DNA from 2 places in the Peribacillus sp. NPDC097264 genome. Region 2 is predicted to be linked to the other one. Evidence: predicted binding sites of a transcription regulator. Region 2 holds the regulator's gene; the other holds the start of a gene.
The links. Region 2 encodes LexA, which represses DNA repair genes until DNA is damaged. Its sites were predicted from a motif close to CGAACATATGTTCG; they were not measured.
Positions count from the first base shown of each region.

Region 1: addB (helicase-exonuclease AddAB subunit AddB) is a predicted target of LexA. The motif match lies at 4,107-4,120, and genes of this name have one in related genera.

Region 1 is NZ_JBNNSR010000007.1:27,025-34,641, reverse strand. Features, by position in the region: gene ACQKL0_RS12360 (IDEAL domain-containing protein) at 25-261, opposite strand; gene ACQKL0_RS12355 (competence protein ComK) at 551-1,117, shown strand; gene ACQKL0_RS12350 (methyl-accepting chemotaxis protein) at 1,300-2,133, shown strand; gene ACQKL0_RS12345 (hypothetical protein) at 2,191-2,565, opposite strand; gene ACQKL0_RS12340 (TVP38/TMEM64 family protein) at 2,851-3,465, shown strand; gene lepB (signal peptidase I) at 3,499-4,062, shown strand; gene addB (helicase-exonuclease AddAB subunit AddB) at 4,251-7,617, shown strand, end outside.
Region 2 is NZ_JBNNSR010000002.1:188,859-196,475, reverse strand. Features, by position in the region: gene ACQKL0_RS03605 (peptide MFS transporter) at 1-708, opposite strand, end outside; gene ACQKL0_RS03600 (GlsB/YeaQ/YmgE family stress response membrane protein) at 1,461-1,697, shown strand; gene ACQKL0_RS03595 (hypothetical protein) at 1,868-2,155, opposite strand; gene lexA (transcriptional repressor LexA) at 2,349-2,972, opposite strand; gene yneA (cell division suppressor protein YneA) at 3,132-3,443, shown strand; gene ACQKL0_RS03580 (YneB family resolvase-like protein) at 3,456-4,112, shown strand; gene ACQKL0_RS03575 (DUF896 domain-containing protein) at 4,177-4,410, shown strand; gene tkt (transketolase) at 4,642-6,648, shown strand; gene sirA (sporulation inhibitor of replication protein SirA) at 6,922-7,362, shown strand; gene ACQKL0_RS03560 (YneF family protein) at 7,447-7,617, shown strand, end outside.

The sequences.
Region 1 (7,617 bases), on a different contig from region 2:
TGACTTTATATTTCACATGGCTGCTTAATTTCCAAATTGTTTCAATAGAGTATTCATTTCATTACTCAGTTTTAGGAATAGAGGTTTGTCTTTAGTATCTAGAGCATGATCGATTTCTTTTGCCAGGATATTTTTTTTAGTAGTGAGAATGGATTCCATTATAATCATATCGATTAACATTTCCTGAACGGCAGCATCATTTTTAACTTCACTCATGGATAAAGACTTCACTGACTCTGAATATGATTTATCATTTTTCAAAGTAACCACCCCTGACCCTTTTTATTAGTATATGGATTTGAGGATGTAAAATCAACAGAAAATTTAAAATAATTAGAAAAAAATATAAATGTGTCGTTAAAATGACGAGGTAACACGGCTACTCAAAGAATTCTTAATTTTTTGTGAACTTAAATGTTACCTGTATTATTTATGCTATTATAGTGGAGAATTTAACAAGTTTTCGGATAAATCTTTCATGTGGAAGTCATCATCCTTTTTTGCAAAGTTGATATTCCATAAAAATAAATGAGGTAGAGGTGGATGTAATTTGAATGAAAGCACTCAGGGATTAATCGAGGAATATGAAATCACCCCGTATACACTTATGGTCATGCCCATTAATTATGGAAGTAAAATTTACTCCCGGATCATTGAATTGGAAGATGAGTTCATTTCCCCATTCAAGCCTTTGGATATAATCAAGAAAAGCTGTGAGTACTTTGGCTCCAGCTATGGAGGAAGGAAAGATGGTACAAAACAACTCATAAATATCACCCATAAGGCACCGATAGCAATCGATCCAACCAGTTCCATTTTCTTCTTTCCGACTACATCTCCCTTGCGCCCCCAATGCACCTGGTTAGCACATGAACATGTAGTCTCCTTTGTCCGACTCAATTCCAAGCAGACCACCGTCACATTCAGGAACAGGAAAACATTCGACATAGATGTATCAAGCAGTTCATTTGAAAATCAGCTGCACCGGACCTCCTTTTTGAAATCCAAGTTGATTCAAAGGATTGAGGAAACGAAAAGGAAATCCTTTTACTTATTTACCGAAACGGATGGTCTTAAAGCTTCGGAAATGACATCGAAATATCCATTGCTAAAATAATCAGTGTGTTCAGGAAAAGGCGTTGTTTCTCTAGTGGAGGCAATGTCTTTATTTAGGTTATTTTCAAAGGGGAGGAGGACCTCCTTCGATTCATGATAAAGAATAGGGGGTGAAAAAATATTTACTAAAGGGGGAATCTTTGGTAATATTTAGCCTTAGAATAAGGATGGAGTGTTACAGCAATGTATAACAGAATGTACGGAAAAGTCGAATCGCTAGAAAGTTTAGTAAATATGGTACCTATAATTAAAGCTGCTGTGCCTTCTGATTTGTCGATTGCCATATGTGATTTAGAGAAATTCATTGCTTATTTTCCAGGTGAAAGTATAAATATGCATATCCAAAAAGGGCAGCCGTTAAATCCAGAAGAACCCCTCGCCGTGGCATTGAGTGAGGATAAACCATTAAGGGCTGATGTACCAGCTGATTTTTATGGGTTCGAGTTTACTGGAACGGCCGTGCCCCTACATGATAAAAATAATCAAGTCATCGGTGGCATAGCTATCCAGTTACGCAGGCAAAGTGAACTAAGAACGATTGCGGATCAAATTTCTGTATCGCTGAGCCAGGCCAATGAGCGGATTACGGATATTGCAAAGGGATCCTATACCTTAGCGGATGTTTCCAACCAACTTCTTACATCTTCCGAAAAAGCCGAAGAGGACGTTAAAAATACGGATGAGATCTTGTCAATGATTAAAAGGGTGGCGACCCAAACCAATTTATTGGGATTAAATGCCGCCATAGAGGCCGCACGAGCTGGTGAAAAAGGCAAAGGGTTTGAAGTGGTGGCTAAGGAAATCAGGAAGTTTTCTAAAGAAACTGTCGCATCCACGGAATTGATTCGTGAAAAACTTGTGCAAATCCAAGAAGTGACCAAACTGATGGGGACCTCGATTAATCGAATAGCTTCCGTGGGTCAAGAGCAGGCTGCTTCCATTCAGGAAATTTCAACTTTTGTAGAAGAAATCAAAAAGATGTCTGATGAGCTCAATCAATTTACCGATAAGTTATAAGAGGAAGTCAACAGCTTTTGTTGGCTTTTTATTTGTTCACCGAAAAAAGCAGGGGTGTTAAATTTTTTCAGGTTTATACACCCTTTCAAAAAAGTAATAACACAGAATCTCTTCCGTTTTATTACGAAGGCGGGGATTGAAATAGTTATGATGCTCTTCATACCCTTTATATAAAAAGCAATACATCGTGAATGATTCGTCGCCGTTTAATTTGCTTACCTTGATATTCCCCTTGCGCAAATAGCGACGAACCTCGACGAGATCCTCCTGGACTGACTTTAGAGCACGCTCAATAAGTTTTGAATAGGGCCTTTTTAATTTAAACGGACTTGATTCGATGACCTTGAGATCCCGGTTTAAGATTGTAATCACCATGGGAAGGTAGATGGCTTTTTCAATCATATTTCGGTCAGCCTCTGGAATACGGGTCATCATGACCGCCCCTTTCTAATTAACGTTCTCTTATTTTATGTATGTCGGATAATTTATAGAACGTACGTTCTGTTTAATATCCTAACTTAAGTGGATTTGATATGCAAGCGCTTTTGTCAATCACGTGAAATTTTCGTTAATAAGATTATGATTTCCTGAGTTAGGGAAAGTATGATGATAGATGGGTAATTATTCTTGCAATTTAAGAGGAAAGTGTTATATCTAAATTAGAACGGTTTTATTATGTGATGCTGCTTGATAGAAAGCAAGCCAAGGGAGATTGTCATGAATTTGGATACTATATTTGAGTGGATTACTCTTGAACATATATCAGGGCTTATTCAGCAATATCGTTCATTCGGCCCGATTCCAGGAATTTTACTGCCGATGTTAGAAGCGTTTTTGCCTTTTTTACCTTTATTTGTGTTTGTGGTGGCCAATGCTACAGCTTTTGGCCTATGGTGGGGATTTTTATTTTCTTGGATTGGGGCGGTAGGTGGTGCGTTTCTGGTCTTTTTTGTTTTTAGACGATACGGACAGATGAGGTTCTTCCGTTTTCTTCAGAAACATAAACAGGTGCAAAGATTGATGAACTGGGTGGAAAGCCATGGTTTCAGTCCATTGTTTCTCTTGCTTTGTTTCCCCTTCACGCCATCTGCGCTCGTTAATATCGTTGCAGGGCTCTCGAAGGTTAGCACGTTACAATATGCGCTGGCGGTAATCGGCGGAAAGGCAGTGATGATCTTTACGATCAGTTTCGTCGGATACGATATTGTATCATTGATTCAAAAACCATTACGTACCGTGATTGTCGGAATCATCATTTTCATCCTTTGGGTTGTCGGAAAAAGATTGGAAGTAAGGCTAAATAAAAGCATGAAAAAAGAAGAAGGGAAATAACTTAGAATATACAACTAGTAGGGGTTGGGGAATCTGAGAAAATCAAAAAAGCATTCAGTATCCGACTGGATAAAATCAGGCATGATAGCCTTTATCATTTACATCTTGATCCGTACCTTTTTCATTTCAAGCTATACCGTAGAAGGGGAGTCCATGCAACCTACACTGGGTGAAGGCGATAAACTCATTGTAAATAAAGTGAAATACCAAATCAGCGATATCAATCGATTTGATGTTATAGTTTTCCATGCGCATGTCGGGGAGAATTATGTAAAACGGGTAATAGGTGTTCAAGGAGACGATATTCGTTATAAGGATGATTGGCTTTACATAAACGGTAAGAAAGTGCCTGAACCTTACCTTGATCATTTAAAGGTAGGATATCCGGGCCAGGATTTTACGGGTAATTTTACATTGAAAGAATTGACGGGCAAATCCATAGTTCCTGATGGCAAGCTTTTCGTTATGGGTGATAATCGACTCGAAAGTGAAGATAGCAGGCACCTAGGTTATATTTCAATAGATAAGGTAGTAGGCAAAGTCGATGTAAGATATTGGCCAATACAAGATTTTAATGTGGATTTTATAGGTGAATGACTGTGGGAGCCCTCTATAGGAAGGGCTTTTTTTTGAAAGGAATACGAACGTATGGTTGGTTTTCGTCGTTAGAAAGCGGTAAACTATAGGGAAAAGAGACATAATTGGAAGAAGAATCGTGTCAAAAAATAGACAGTATTTCTGGTATGATAGGTCTAGAGATATTGAAATAAAAAGGGGGGAAACAGATGTCACTCCGGTTTTTAATTGGAAGGTCGGGCACAGGTAAAACATCGAAGGTATTGGATGAAATCCGCAACGGGCTAATGGAGAATCCTGAAGGGAATCCGATCATCTATCTGGTTCCTGATCAGATGACATTTTTATCAGAATATAAATTAATTAAGACGCCGGGACTCGAAGGAATGATTCGGACGCAAGTATTCAGTTTTAGCCGGCTTGCATGGCGAGTTCTCCAGGAGACAGGTGGCATGAGCCGAATCCATTTGGACAGTGTCGGCGTTAATATGTTGATACGGAAAATCATGGAGGATAAAAAAGATGAATTGAAAATGTTCCGCCGATCAGCGGACAAGCAAGGATTCGTCTCCCAGATGGAGCAGATGCTTGCCGAATTCAAGCAGTACTGTTTCCAGCCGGGTGATATTCGGAGGTATTTGGACGAAAAGTCACCGGGTGGTGGTGGAGTACAAGATAAATTATCTGATCTTGAGCTCATTTATCAGTCATTTGAGGATGAAATGATCGGAAAATATTTAGATTCAGAGGATTATTTCACTTTACTGATAGAAAAAATGGCAGAGTCTTCGTATATAAAAAATGCAGATATCTATATAGATGGTTTTTACAGTCTGACGCCACAGGAATTAATGATCGTGGAGGAAATGATGAAGCTATGTAAGAGTGTGACCATCGCATTGACGCTCGACCAGCCTTATAGGCAATTTGCGCCGGATGATCTGCATTTGTTCAGGCAAACGGGAAATCTCTATAACCAACTTTATCAAGCGGGACAAAGAACGGGGGTCTTTATCGAAGAGGACCACATTCTGAACAGCACGGCGAAGTTCAATCGAAATCCTGGGCTGAAACACCTTGAAACATATTTTGCGCTTCGTCCCGCACAAAAGTACGATCAGCCATCTGGTGTAACGATTGCTCAGGCCGTTAACCGAAGAGCGGAGATTGAAGGGGTGGCTCGGAACATCCTGACGCTTGTCAGACAAGGTCAGTGCCGTTTTCGCGATATTGCGATTCTAATGCGAAATGGGGATGCGTACGAAGATATCCTCCAGACGGTCTTCCGTGATTATCAAATTCCGCTTTTCGTGGATTCCAAGCGGACGATGCTCAATCACCCATTGATTGAGCTGATCCGGTCGACACTTGAGATCATCAATGGGTTCTGGCGTTATGAACCGGTCTTTCGTGCCATTAAGACCGAACTTCTATTTCCCCTGCAACAAAGTCATGACAGAATGCGCGAACAAGTAGACAAGCTTGAGAACTACGTGCTTGCCAGGGGAATCAAAGGGGCTGGATGGACCACAAAAGATCGTTGGACCTACCGTCGATTCCGTGGATTGGAGCTTGAGGACCGTCCCCAGACGAGTAAGGAAATGCAACTGGAGCAAGAGCTCAATGATTTGAAACACCTATTTACAGAGCCCATCATTAAGCTATCAAAACGGGTGAAGAAGTCGGCGAATGGAAGAGAATTATGCGAGGCCCTTTATTTGTATTTGGAAGAATTGCATGTACCGGAAAAATTGGAAAAGATGAAGCTTGAAGCAGAAGAGGATGGCGATCTGGTGTCAGCCAGGGAACATGAACAATCGTGGAATGCGGTTGTTGATTTGCTTGATCAATTCGTGGAACTGTTAAGTGAAGAGGAAATCTCGATGAAACAGTTTGCAATCATTATAGAAGCAGGTCTGGAATCATTGGAATTTTCCTTAGTGCCACAGGCAATCGATCAAGTCCTTGTCGCTAATCTGGACCTGTCCCGATTGGATGACGTGAAGACGGCTTTCGTCATTGGCCTGAATGAAGGGGTCTTACCAGGAAAAGCCGTTTCTGATGGAGTGTTTTCCGATAGTGACCGCGACATGCTTTTGGCGAGCGGGCTTGATGTTGCTCCAAGTTCAAAAGTTCGTCTTTTGGATGAGGAATTCACGGCCTATAAAGCCTTCACTACACCTTCGGAATCCCTTTATTTATCTTATCCACTCGCTGATGAAGAGGGAAAATCCCTTCTCCCGTCCTCTTATTTAAAACGAGTGAGGGATGTATTGCCGCATGTGAACGAGGCTTTTTATATGAACGATCCATCTGATCTGCCTGCCGGGGAACAGGTGAAATATGCAGCGAACTCAGAAGTGGCCCTGTCTTATCTGGCTGCGCAATTACAGTTGAAAAAACGGAACTACCCAATCCATCCGCTTTGGTGGGATGTCTATAATTCCATCATGGAGGACGAGACGGTTGGACCGACAGCCACAAAGGTGCTATCGAGTCTTTTTTACCAAAATAAAACCATGAAACTATCAGAGGAAACGAGTAAGCAATTATATGGCGAAACCATTCTGACTAGTGTATCGAGAATGGAAATGTTCAATAGCTGCCCGTTTTCCCATTATGCCGCACATGGCTTGAAACTAAGGGAACGACAGGTTTTCCGTTTGGACGCACCGGATATCGGTGAGATGTTCCATGGGGCGTTAAAAATGATTTCGGATTATTTAAATGAGCATGATATCCCGTGGTCTTCTTTGACCAAGGAGCAATGTTTGGAGTTGGCTAGGAAAGCGGTGGAACAGCTTGCACCAAAGCTCCAGAATCAAATCCTGCTAAGTACGAACCGCCATCATTACTTGCGCAGAAAGCTGGAGCATGTGATTGGCCGGGCTTCGATTGTCTTGAGTGAACATGCCAAGGTTAGTGGGTTTGCCCCAATCGGTTTGGAACTGGGCTTCGGAAAAAATGGAGAACTGCCCCCACTTTCGTTCACTTTGAAAAATGGGACGAAAATGGAATTGATTGGTCGGATAGACCGTGTTGATAAGGCCGATGAGGATGAGGGTGGCGTCTATTTGCGTATCCTTGATTATAAATCGAGTGAAAAGGAATTGAACATGAGTGAAGTCTACTATGGGCTTGCCCTGCAAATGCTGACCTATCTCGATATCGTCGTTTCACAATCCCAATCGCTTATCGGTAAAGAGGCGATTCCAGCCGGCGTCCTTTATTTCCATGTTCATAATCCGGTCGTGAAATCAAAAGGCATGCTTAGCTTGGATAAAATCGATGAAGAAATTTATAAGAGTTTTAAAATGAACGGCCTAGTATTAGATCAAACCAACGTAATCAAGATGATGGACACGTCCCTTGATATAGATACTTCCAGTAAATCGGATGTCATACCTGCCGGATTTAAAAAAGACGGTTCTCTTTTAGCAGCCTCTAAAGTGGCCAGCCGTGAAGACTTCTCCTTGCTTAACCAGCATGTTCGAAAGGTCTATCAAGAGTCAGGTGACCGAATGGTCGACGGGGATGTTGGCATAACCCCATATAAAATGAAAGAAAAAACGCCAT
Region 2 (7,617 bases):
TAGCCCAATCTTGGTGTAAACAGATTTCTTTTCATTCGGAGCCAAAGGATTGACAGGGGTTATTCCTGCAAGTCCCAGATTTTTTTTCTTTGTAGCCATGAAGACGATTAATCCAATAAACATACCAACGGCTGCAATACCGAATCCAAGGTGGAAATTGTACTTCATTCCAACTGTTCCGACAATAAGCGGAGCAATGAATGCACCCGTGTTTATTCCCATGTAGAATATGCTGAAACCAGAATCTCGACGGTTATCGTCTTCTGCATATAGCTCCCCAACAATACTGGATACATTTGGTTTTAAAAGACCTGTACCTATAACGATTAGTATCATGGAAACAAAGAACATGGAAATGCTGCCCGGTATGGCAAGTGCAATATGACCAAGCATAATCAATATACCGCCGTAAAAAACGGCTTTCGATGTTCCGAAAATCCTATCGGCTAACCAGCCACCAATAATTCCGGACATATATACTAACGATCCATAGATGGATACAATGGCTAGAGATGTTTTTTCATCAAGACCTAATCCACCTTTAGATACCTCATAATACATATAGTATACAAGAATGGCCTTCATACCATAATAGGAGAAGCGCTCCCAAAACTCCGTGAAGAAAAGAGTGAATAGTCCTTTAGGGTTTCCGAAAAAACCTTTTTGAGGAATGCTATCCAAAATTTTCTGTTTATTTATTGATGACATACATTCTCCTCCTTTTATTATAGTATAATAACTTTTCTTAGAGCAGTTGTAAAGAATATTTAGTGTATTTTAATAATAGTTCATAATAAGTGGTGTTTATATCCCGTTTTTGTGAAATACAGGACTATTGAAATGGCATAAATAGGTAATGAGGTATATATTAGAGCCCTTTAATCACGTTGGATTGAAAACGCACCGTTCATTTGATATATAATCCATTAAGTAAATGATTTGGGGTTTCGAATTGCAAGAACCTTCAATAAGTTATGAAAATCCAATTTTAAATGGTTGTGTAGAAAAAATGATGATGAATAAAGGTTGAAATATTAAAAAAGTATGGTAGGAAATAGTGTAAATAATTGAAAATAGGAATATTGTCATATCGACAAAAGAAGCCAAAATACTTATTCTAGTATAGAAAGCAATTTAATTGTTTTCTTTTTTACCATGTGGTGCCGCCAGATAATTGCAGTTATCTGGCGGCATTTATTATTATAACCAAATAATAATTTTCAACCATTCTTACTGGATGGTTTTCTTTGTGGTAGGGAGAACGGAAGATCAAACACTAAAGGCCACCCTTTTTAGGGCGGCCTTTTATAGTACCTATATAGGTAGAAGTATATAAGCAGCCGATAAGTTTATTGCCTGAGGAGCTTAAGTGATTTTCATTAGTCACAAGTCTGTTCTATTAATAAAAAAATTTCATAAATTTTAGAGAAAGGAGGTGGTTATTTTTGGAGCTAATTTGGATGTTAATTGTTGGTGGAATAATTGGATGGCTGGGAAGCCTGATTTTAGGAAGGGATATGCCGGGTGGAATTATTGGAAATATCATTGCTGGATTTGTTGGAGCATGGCTTGGTACTGCAATATTAGGGCCAATCGGACCTGAAACAGAAGGGTTTTACATTGTGCCTGCGTTACTGGGTGCCATAATTGTAGTGTTCATTGTATCCATTATCATGAGAAATACAAGATGGAGGTAGAAAGCAGAGGGTATACGATTGAATAAATTTTCCAGAATCACGTGTAGATGGTTTAGAGAAAGCTGATCTATATGTGTCCATTATTGCTTGAAAATGCTGTTCAACAATACTGGACAGTTTTTTTGCGTAAAAAAATAGAGGTTTCGATTAAAGGATCGATCAGTGTTTACTCAATCCGAATGATTATCAGAGTTTCTAAAGGATACGAAAGCTGTTTTAAGTGCGGCGTAATTACCGATACTGGCGTATCCGTAAAACCATCCCATAAAAATCCCGGTAGTCAAGTTATGCCGATGGCTTATGAATATAGAAATGATTAAACCAAGACATAACGCAATAGTGGGTACGTAACTTCGGGGGATAGGAAAGAGAAACTTTATAATTTGGGTCAAAATCATGATAGTTGGGATAGCCATTACAGCATCCCAAAAATTCGTATGTATCGTCGGAAAATCCATAGTAACACCACTTTCAAAAAGAAATGTCTATTGAACTTAATTTCACCGGATATAAAAGAATTATACCTTGTTATTTTGACTCGGTTTGTTATTCAATGCTCTCTAGTAAAATATTATAATATTGCTTCTGTCATATACATAGGATGTAATACATAGACTTAAAACAAATAAAAAAAGCGCAATTTGTGCGCTTTTAGTGAATTTGCCTATATAGCCCGATCACTCTTCCAAGAATGGTTACATCTCTTAGAATGATAGGTTCCATATTGGAGTTTTCCGGCTGAAGCCGTATGTAATCCGGTTCCTTAAAGAATCGTTTAACGGTGGCTTCATCATCTTCCGTCATGGCCACGACGATATCTCCGTTATTGGCATTGCTTTGTTGTTTTACAATGACATAATCTCCATCATGAATTCCTGCTTCAATCATACTTTCACCCATAATTTCAAGCATGAACACATGATCATCATGTGGAACCATACTTTCAGGAAGAGGGAAGTATTCCTCTATGTTCTCAATGGCAGTTATCGGCATACCTGCGGTTACTTTTCCGAGAAGTGGTACGTTAACTACGTTTGTTTTTGGAATGTTATTAGATTCTTCTATATTTAAAATCTCAATGGCCCTTGGTTTAGTCGGGTCGCGTCTGATTAAGCCTTTGCTTTCCAAACGAGATAAATGTCCATGTACAGTCGAACTTGATGCAAGTCCCACAGCTTCGCCAATCTCTCTAACGGAAGGTGGATAACCTTTTTGACGAACTTCATCTTTTATGAAATCAAGAATATCCTGCTGCCGTTTTGATAGTTTAGTCATATACGCACCTCTTCTCTATAATTCTTTGCTATATTATAGCATGGCTCTCCATGCTATACAAACATAAGTTCGAATTTGGTTGTTGACTGAAACAAACGTTCGTATTATAATTCAATTATCAACTAAAAACGAACGTACATTCGCTATGGAGGGATATTAATGAAGACATTTTGCAAAAATAATATCTATACGATTCTATTAGCAGGATTTGTATTTATCTTGTCTATTTTATTCTCTTTCACATTAGATAGTAATCAAAATAAGGATTTCCTTTCGATTGAAATTAACGAAGGTGATACTATATGGGAGATTTCAGAAGAATATGGTCAAACCGAATTGACAAAAAAAGAATTCATTGGTTGGATAGAAGAGTATAACGGTGTAAGGGCGGATACGATTAAGGCAGGTCAAATCATTGTCATACCAGTTGAAAGTGAAAAAGTAGTCCAAAGTTTGGCTAGTAAGCAGTAAAGGTAGGTTCATATGAAAGCAGTCATCTATTGTCGGGTAAGTACAGAAAAAGAAACACAGGAAACCTCGCTAGCTAGGCAGGAAGAGGAATTAGTAAAGTTAGCAGAACATAATGACATGGAAGTCGTTTCAATAATAAGAGAGCAGGCAAGTGGTTACGAACTGAACCGTGACGGGATATTTGACATGCTTGATCTTTTTAAGACAAAAGAAGCGGATGTTCTCCTGATTCAAGATGAAACTAGGTTGGGAAGAGGAAATGCTAAAATTGCCTTGTTTCATGTTGTACTTAAAGAAGGAGTGAAGATTTTCACACTTTCTCATGATGGTGAATTAGAGTTATCGGACTCTGATGCCATGGTTATCCAAATTGTTGGTATTGTAGAAGAATATCAACGCAAACTACATAACCTGAAAATTAAACGTGGTATGCTTAGGGCCGTTGAAAATGGCTACCGCCCCCAGAAAAACCTGAAGAACCAAAGAAACTCCACTGGCAGGGATCGTAAAGAAGTACCCATAGAAGAAATTGTGAAACTGCGTTCGAATGGATTAACTTTTGCCGAGATTGCGGCAACACTGAGAGGCTTTGGCTATGACGTGTCAAAAGCAACGGTACACCGCAGATTCTTGGAATACCAGCAAGGTACACCGGAGAATCAATCATAGAACTTGTAATTTCACTTTTTTTTTAATACCATGTCAATATCCGTATATATAAAGGAGAAAAATTATGCTATCAAAAGAAAAAATGGCCCGTATCAATGAACTTTCTAAAAAAGCTAAGGGAGAGGGCTTAACTGTAGAAGAGGCGAAAGAGCAAACTTCCTTACGAAGTGAGTATTTGGAGACATTTAGACGTTCAATGGCTGATACGTTAGAAAATGTTAAAGTTATCGATCCAGAAGGTAATGATGTCACGCCTCAAAAAATAAAAAATATTAAAGAAAAAAAAGGTTTACATTAACCAATAAGGACTGATGATGGCCCCATAATTAGGATTACTCATGAGGAATGTAAAGTGAAAAAAGAGAATGCATCGATGTATGTATTCTCTTTTTTGGTTTAACCTAACCTTGGTAAATCCTTAATTAGTAGAAAATTGAATTAGCTGTGCAAGAAATGGTTATTTTAGTTGTGATATTAAGTTAGTCAATATAATATAAAGAGGTACACTACAGGAAGGGATGTTTTACACATGTTAGATAAATTAGATGCACTTTCTATTAATACAATTCGTACATTATCGATCGATGCAATTGAAAAGGCTAATTCAGGTCATCCAGGCATGCCTATGGGTGCAGCTCCCATGGCATATAAGCTGTGGACTGATTATATGAATCATAACCCGAAAAATCCTGATTGGTTTAATAGAGACCGTTTTGTTTTATCGGCAGGACATGGTTCCATGCTATTATACAGTCTCCTGCATTTATCAGGTTACGGCTTGACAATGGATGACTTAAAGGGTTTCCGTCAATGGGGAAGTAAAACTCCTGGGCATCCTGAATACGGACATACTGCTGGAGTAGATGCCACTACTGGACCACTTGGCCAAGGGATTGCAATGGCTGTAGGTATGGCAATGGCAGAACGTCACTTGGCTGAAAGCTACAATCGTGATTCTTATAATGTGGTTGATCATTATACATATAGTATTTGTGGGGATGGAGACTTAATGGAAGGCGTTTCAGCTGAAGCAGCTTCTTTAGCAGGGCATCTTCAACTAGGAAGACTTGTCGTTTTATATGATTCAAACGATATTTCTCTTGATGGAGATCTTAGCCAATCATTCAGTGAAAGTGTAGCAGACCGTTTTAAATCATACGGCTGGCAGTATCTGAGAGTGGAAGACGGCAACGATTTACAACAAATCGCAAAAGCCATTGACGAAGCAAAGACTGATGAAGCTCGTCCAACTTTAATCGAAGTGAAGACAGTGATTGGTTATGGTTCTCCTAACCGCTCTGGTAAGTCTGCTGCTCACGGTGCTCCTCTAGGTGCTGATGAAATGAAGTTGACAAAAGAAGCTTACAAATGGACATTCGAAGAAGACTTTTATGTTCCGGATGAAGTATATGCACACTTTAATGAAGCTTGCGTAGAAGCTGGAAATAAAAAAGAACAAGAATGGAATGAATTATTTAATAAATATAAAGAAGCGTACCCTGAGCTCGCTGAACAGCTGGAGCTTTCTATAAAAGGTGAACTACCTGCAGACTGGGATCAAGAAATTCCAGTTTATGAAGAAGGCAAGACATTGGCTTCGCGTGCTTCCAGTGGAGAAGTATTGAATGCATTAGCGAAAAAACTACCTAGCCTTATTGGAGGTTCAGCTGATTTAGCAGGTTCAAATAATACATCCATCAAAGGTGCTACAGATCTATTGCCTGGAAATTATAGTGGACGTAATATTTGGTTTGGTGTACGTGAATTCGCTATGGGAGCAGCATTGAATGGGATGACGCTACATGGTGGCATCAAGGTTTACGGTGGAACATTCTTCGTATTCTCTGATTATCTACGTCCATCCATCCGAATGGCTGCCTTAATGGGACTTCCTGTAACATATGTATTCACTCACGACAGTATCGCTGTTGGTGAAGACGGACCGACACATGAGCCTATCGAACAATTAGCCTCATTACGTGCCATGCCTAATCTTGGTGTGATTCGTCCAGCTGATGGTAATGAAGTTGCAGCAGCTTGGAAGGTCGCTATTGAGTCTAAAGATAAACCAACGGCACTTGTGTTAACACGACAAGGGTTACCGACAATCAAAAACACATCAGAAACTGCTTATGAAGGTGTGTTAAAAGGTGCGTATGTTATATCAGACGCTAAAAAAGAAGTAGCGGATGCATTGCTACTGGCTACTGGTTCTGAAGTTCATCTAGCTGTCGAAGCACAGCAAGCATTGTCGGAGGAAGGAATTGAAGTTTCCGTTATCAGCATGCCATCGTGGGATCGTTTTGAAACTCAATCCAAGGATTACAAACAAAGTGTAATCAACCCGGCTGTCAAAAAACGTCTGGCTATCGAAATGGCTTCACCATTTGGCTGGGACCGTTATACAGGGGATGAAGGTGAAATTTTAGCCATTAATCATTTTGGCGCTTCAGCTCCAGGCGGTAAAATTATGAAAGAATTCGGCTTTACCGTTGAAAATGTAGTAGCTCGTGTGAAAGAGATGCTTGTTAAATAATTGAGTAAGACCTGACTGACACCTATTTATGAGGTGTCAGTTTTTCTTATATTTCAGGTAAATGAGGACTTATTTAAAAAAATCCCATTCGACAAAAAAAGATGAAAATTTCTCCAGCAAACAACATATCTTGTTGTTTTGTCAAGATATAATAAGAATAATTAATTATCGATTAAATGTGTCAAATGGGTAAAGGTTTATAAAGGGTCATGGCAAAAGACATTACGTTTTAATATCTATTCGTAAATTGAGATCCTAGGGAGGTATAGGCAAATGAGGACCTATCAGATTTTTTTGATTGAAGATGAATTCGCCCATCATTATTATGGTAGGGAAAAGCTTTTCTTCAATTTGTTTTTGGAGTATATTCAAGCAAAGGGTGGACTAAGGAGTATTTTGCAAAAACAAATCGAATATGTCACCAAGACAGTTCCCGTAATCCAATTGCAGGCTGTTATTGAACAGCGGTTAAAGAAAAAGATGAATTTTTGGTCGCAAAACGGTAAATACTATTTAGAAAAAACAAGTGGAACAAGCAAGGCGGCCTTAACTATTGAGGGTGAATCCATAATACTTAAATCTGAAGGTGACGTTGAAGCGGAGACTGCTTTCTTTGAATGTATTCGCAAATGCGAACCAGGTTTTCTAGCCATTGATTTTGAACATGAAAAGTATGGTTGGTTAAAACCGATTAAAGAAAGAAAATTTGTCTAAATGGGGGACTTTTCGCTAGCGGGTATTGTATAATAATATTTGGTCTAGTACACTGATGTTAGACAACATGAAGGAGGAAATAGTATGTGGGTTTACATTCTAGTTGGCGTACTAGCATTGATTTTGGGAATAGTGCTAGGATTTTTCATCGCTCGTAAATACATGATGGATTACTTAAAGAAAAATCCGCCAATTAACGAACAAATGTTGAAAATGATGATGATGCAAATGGGTATGAAACCGTCCCAAAAGAAA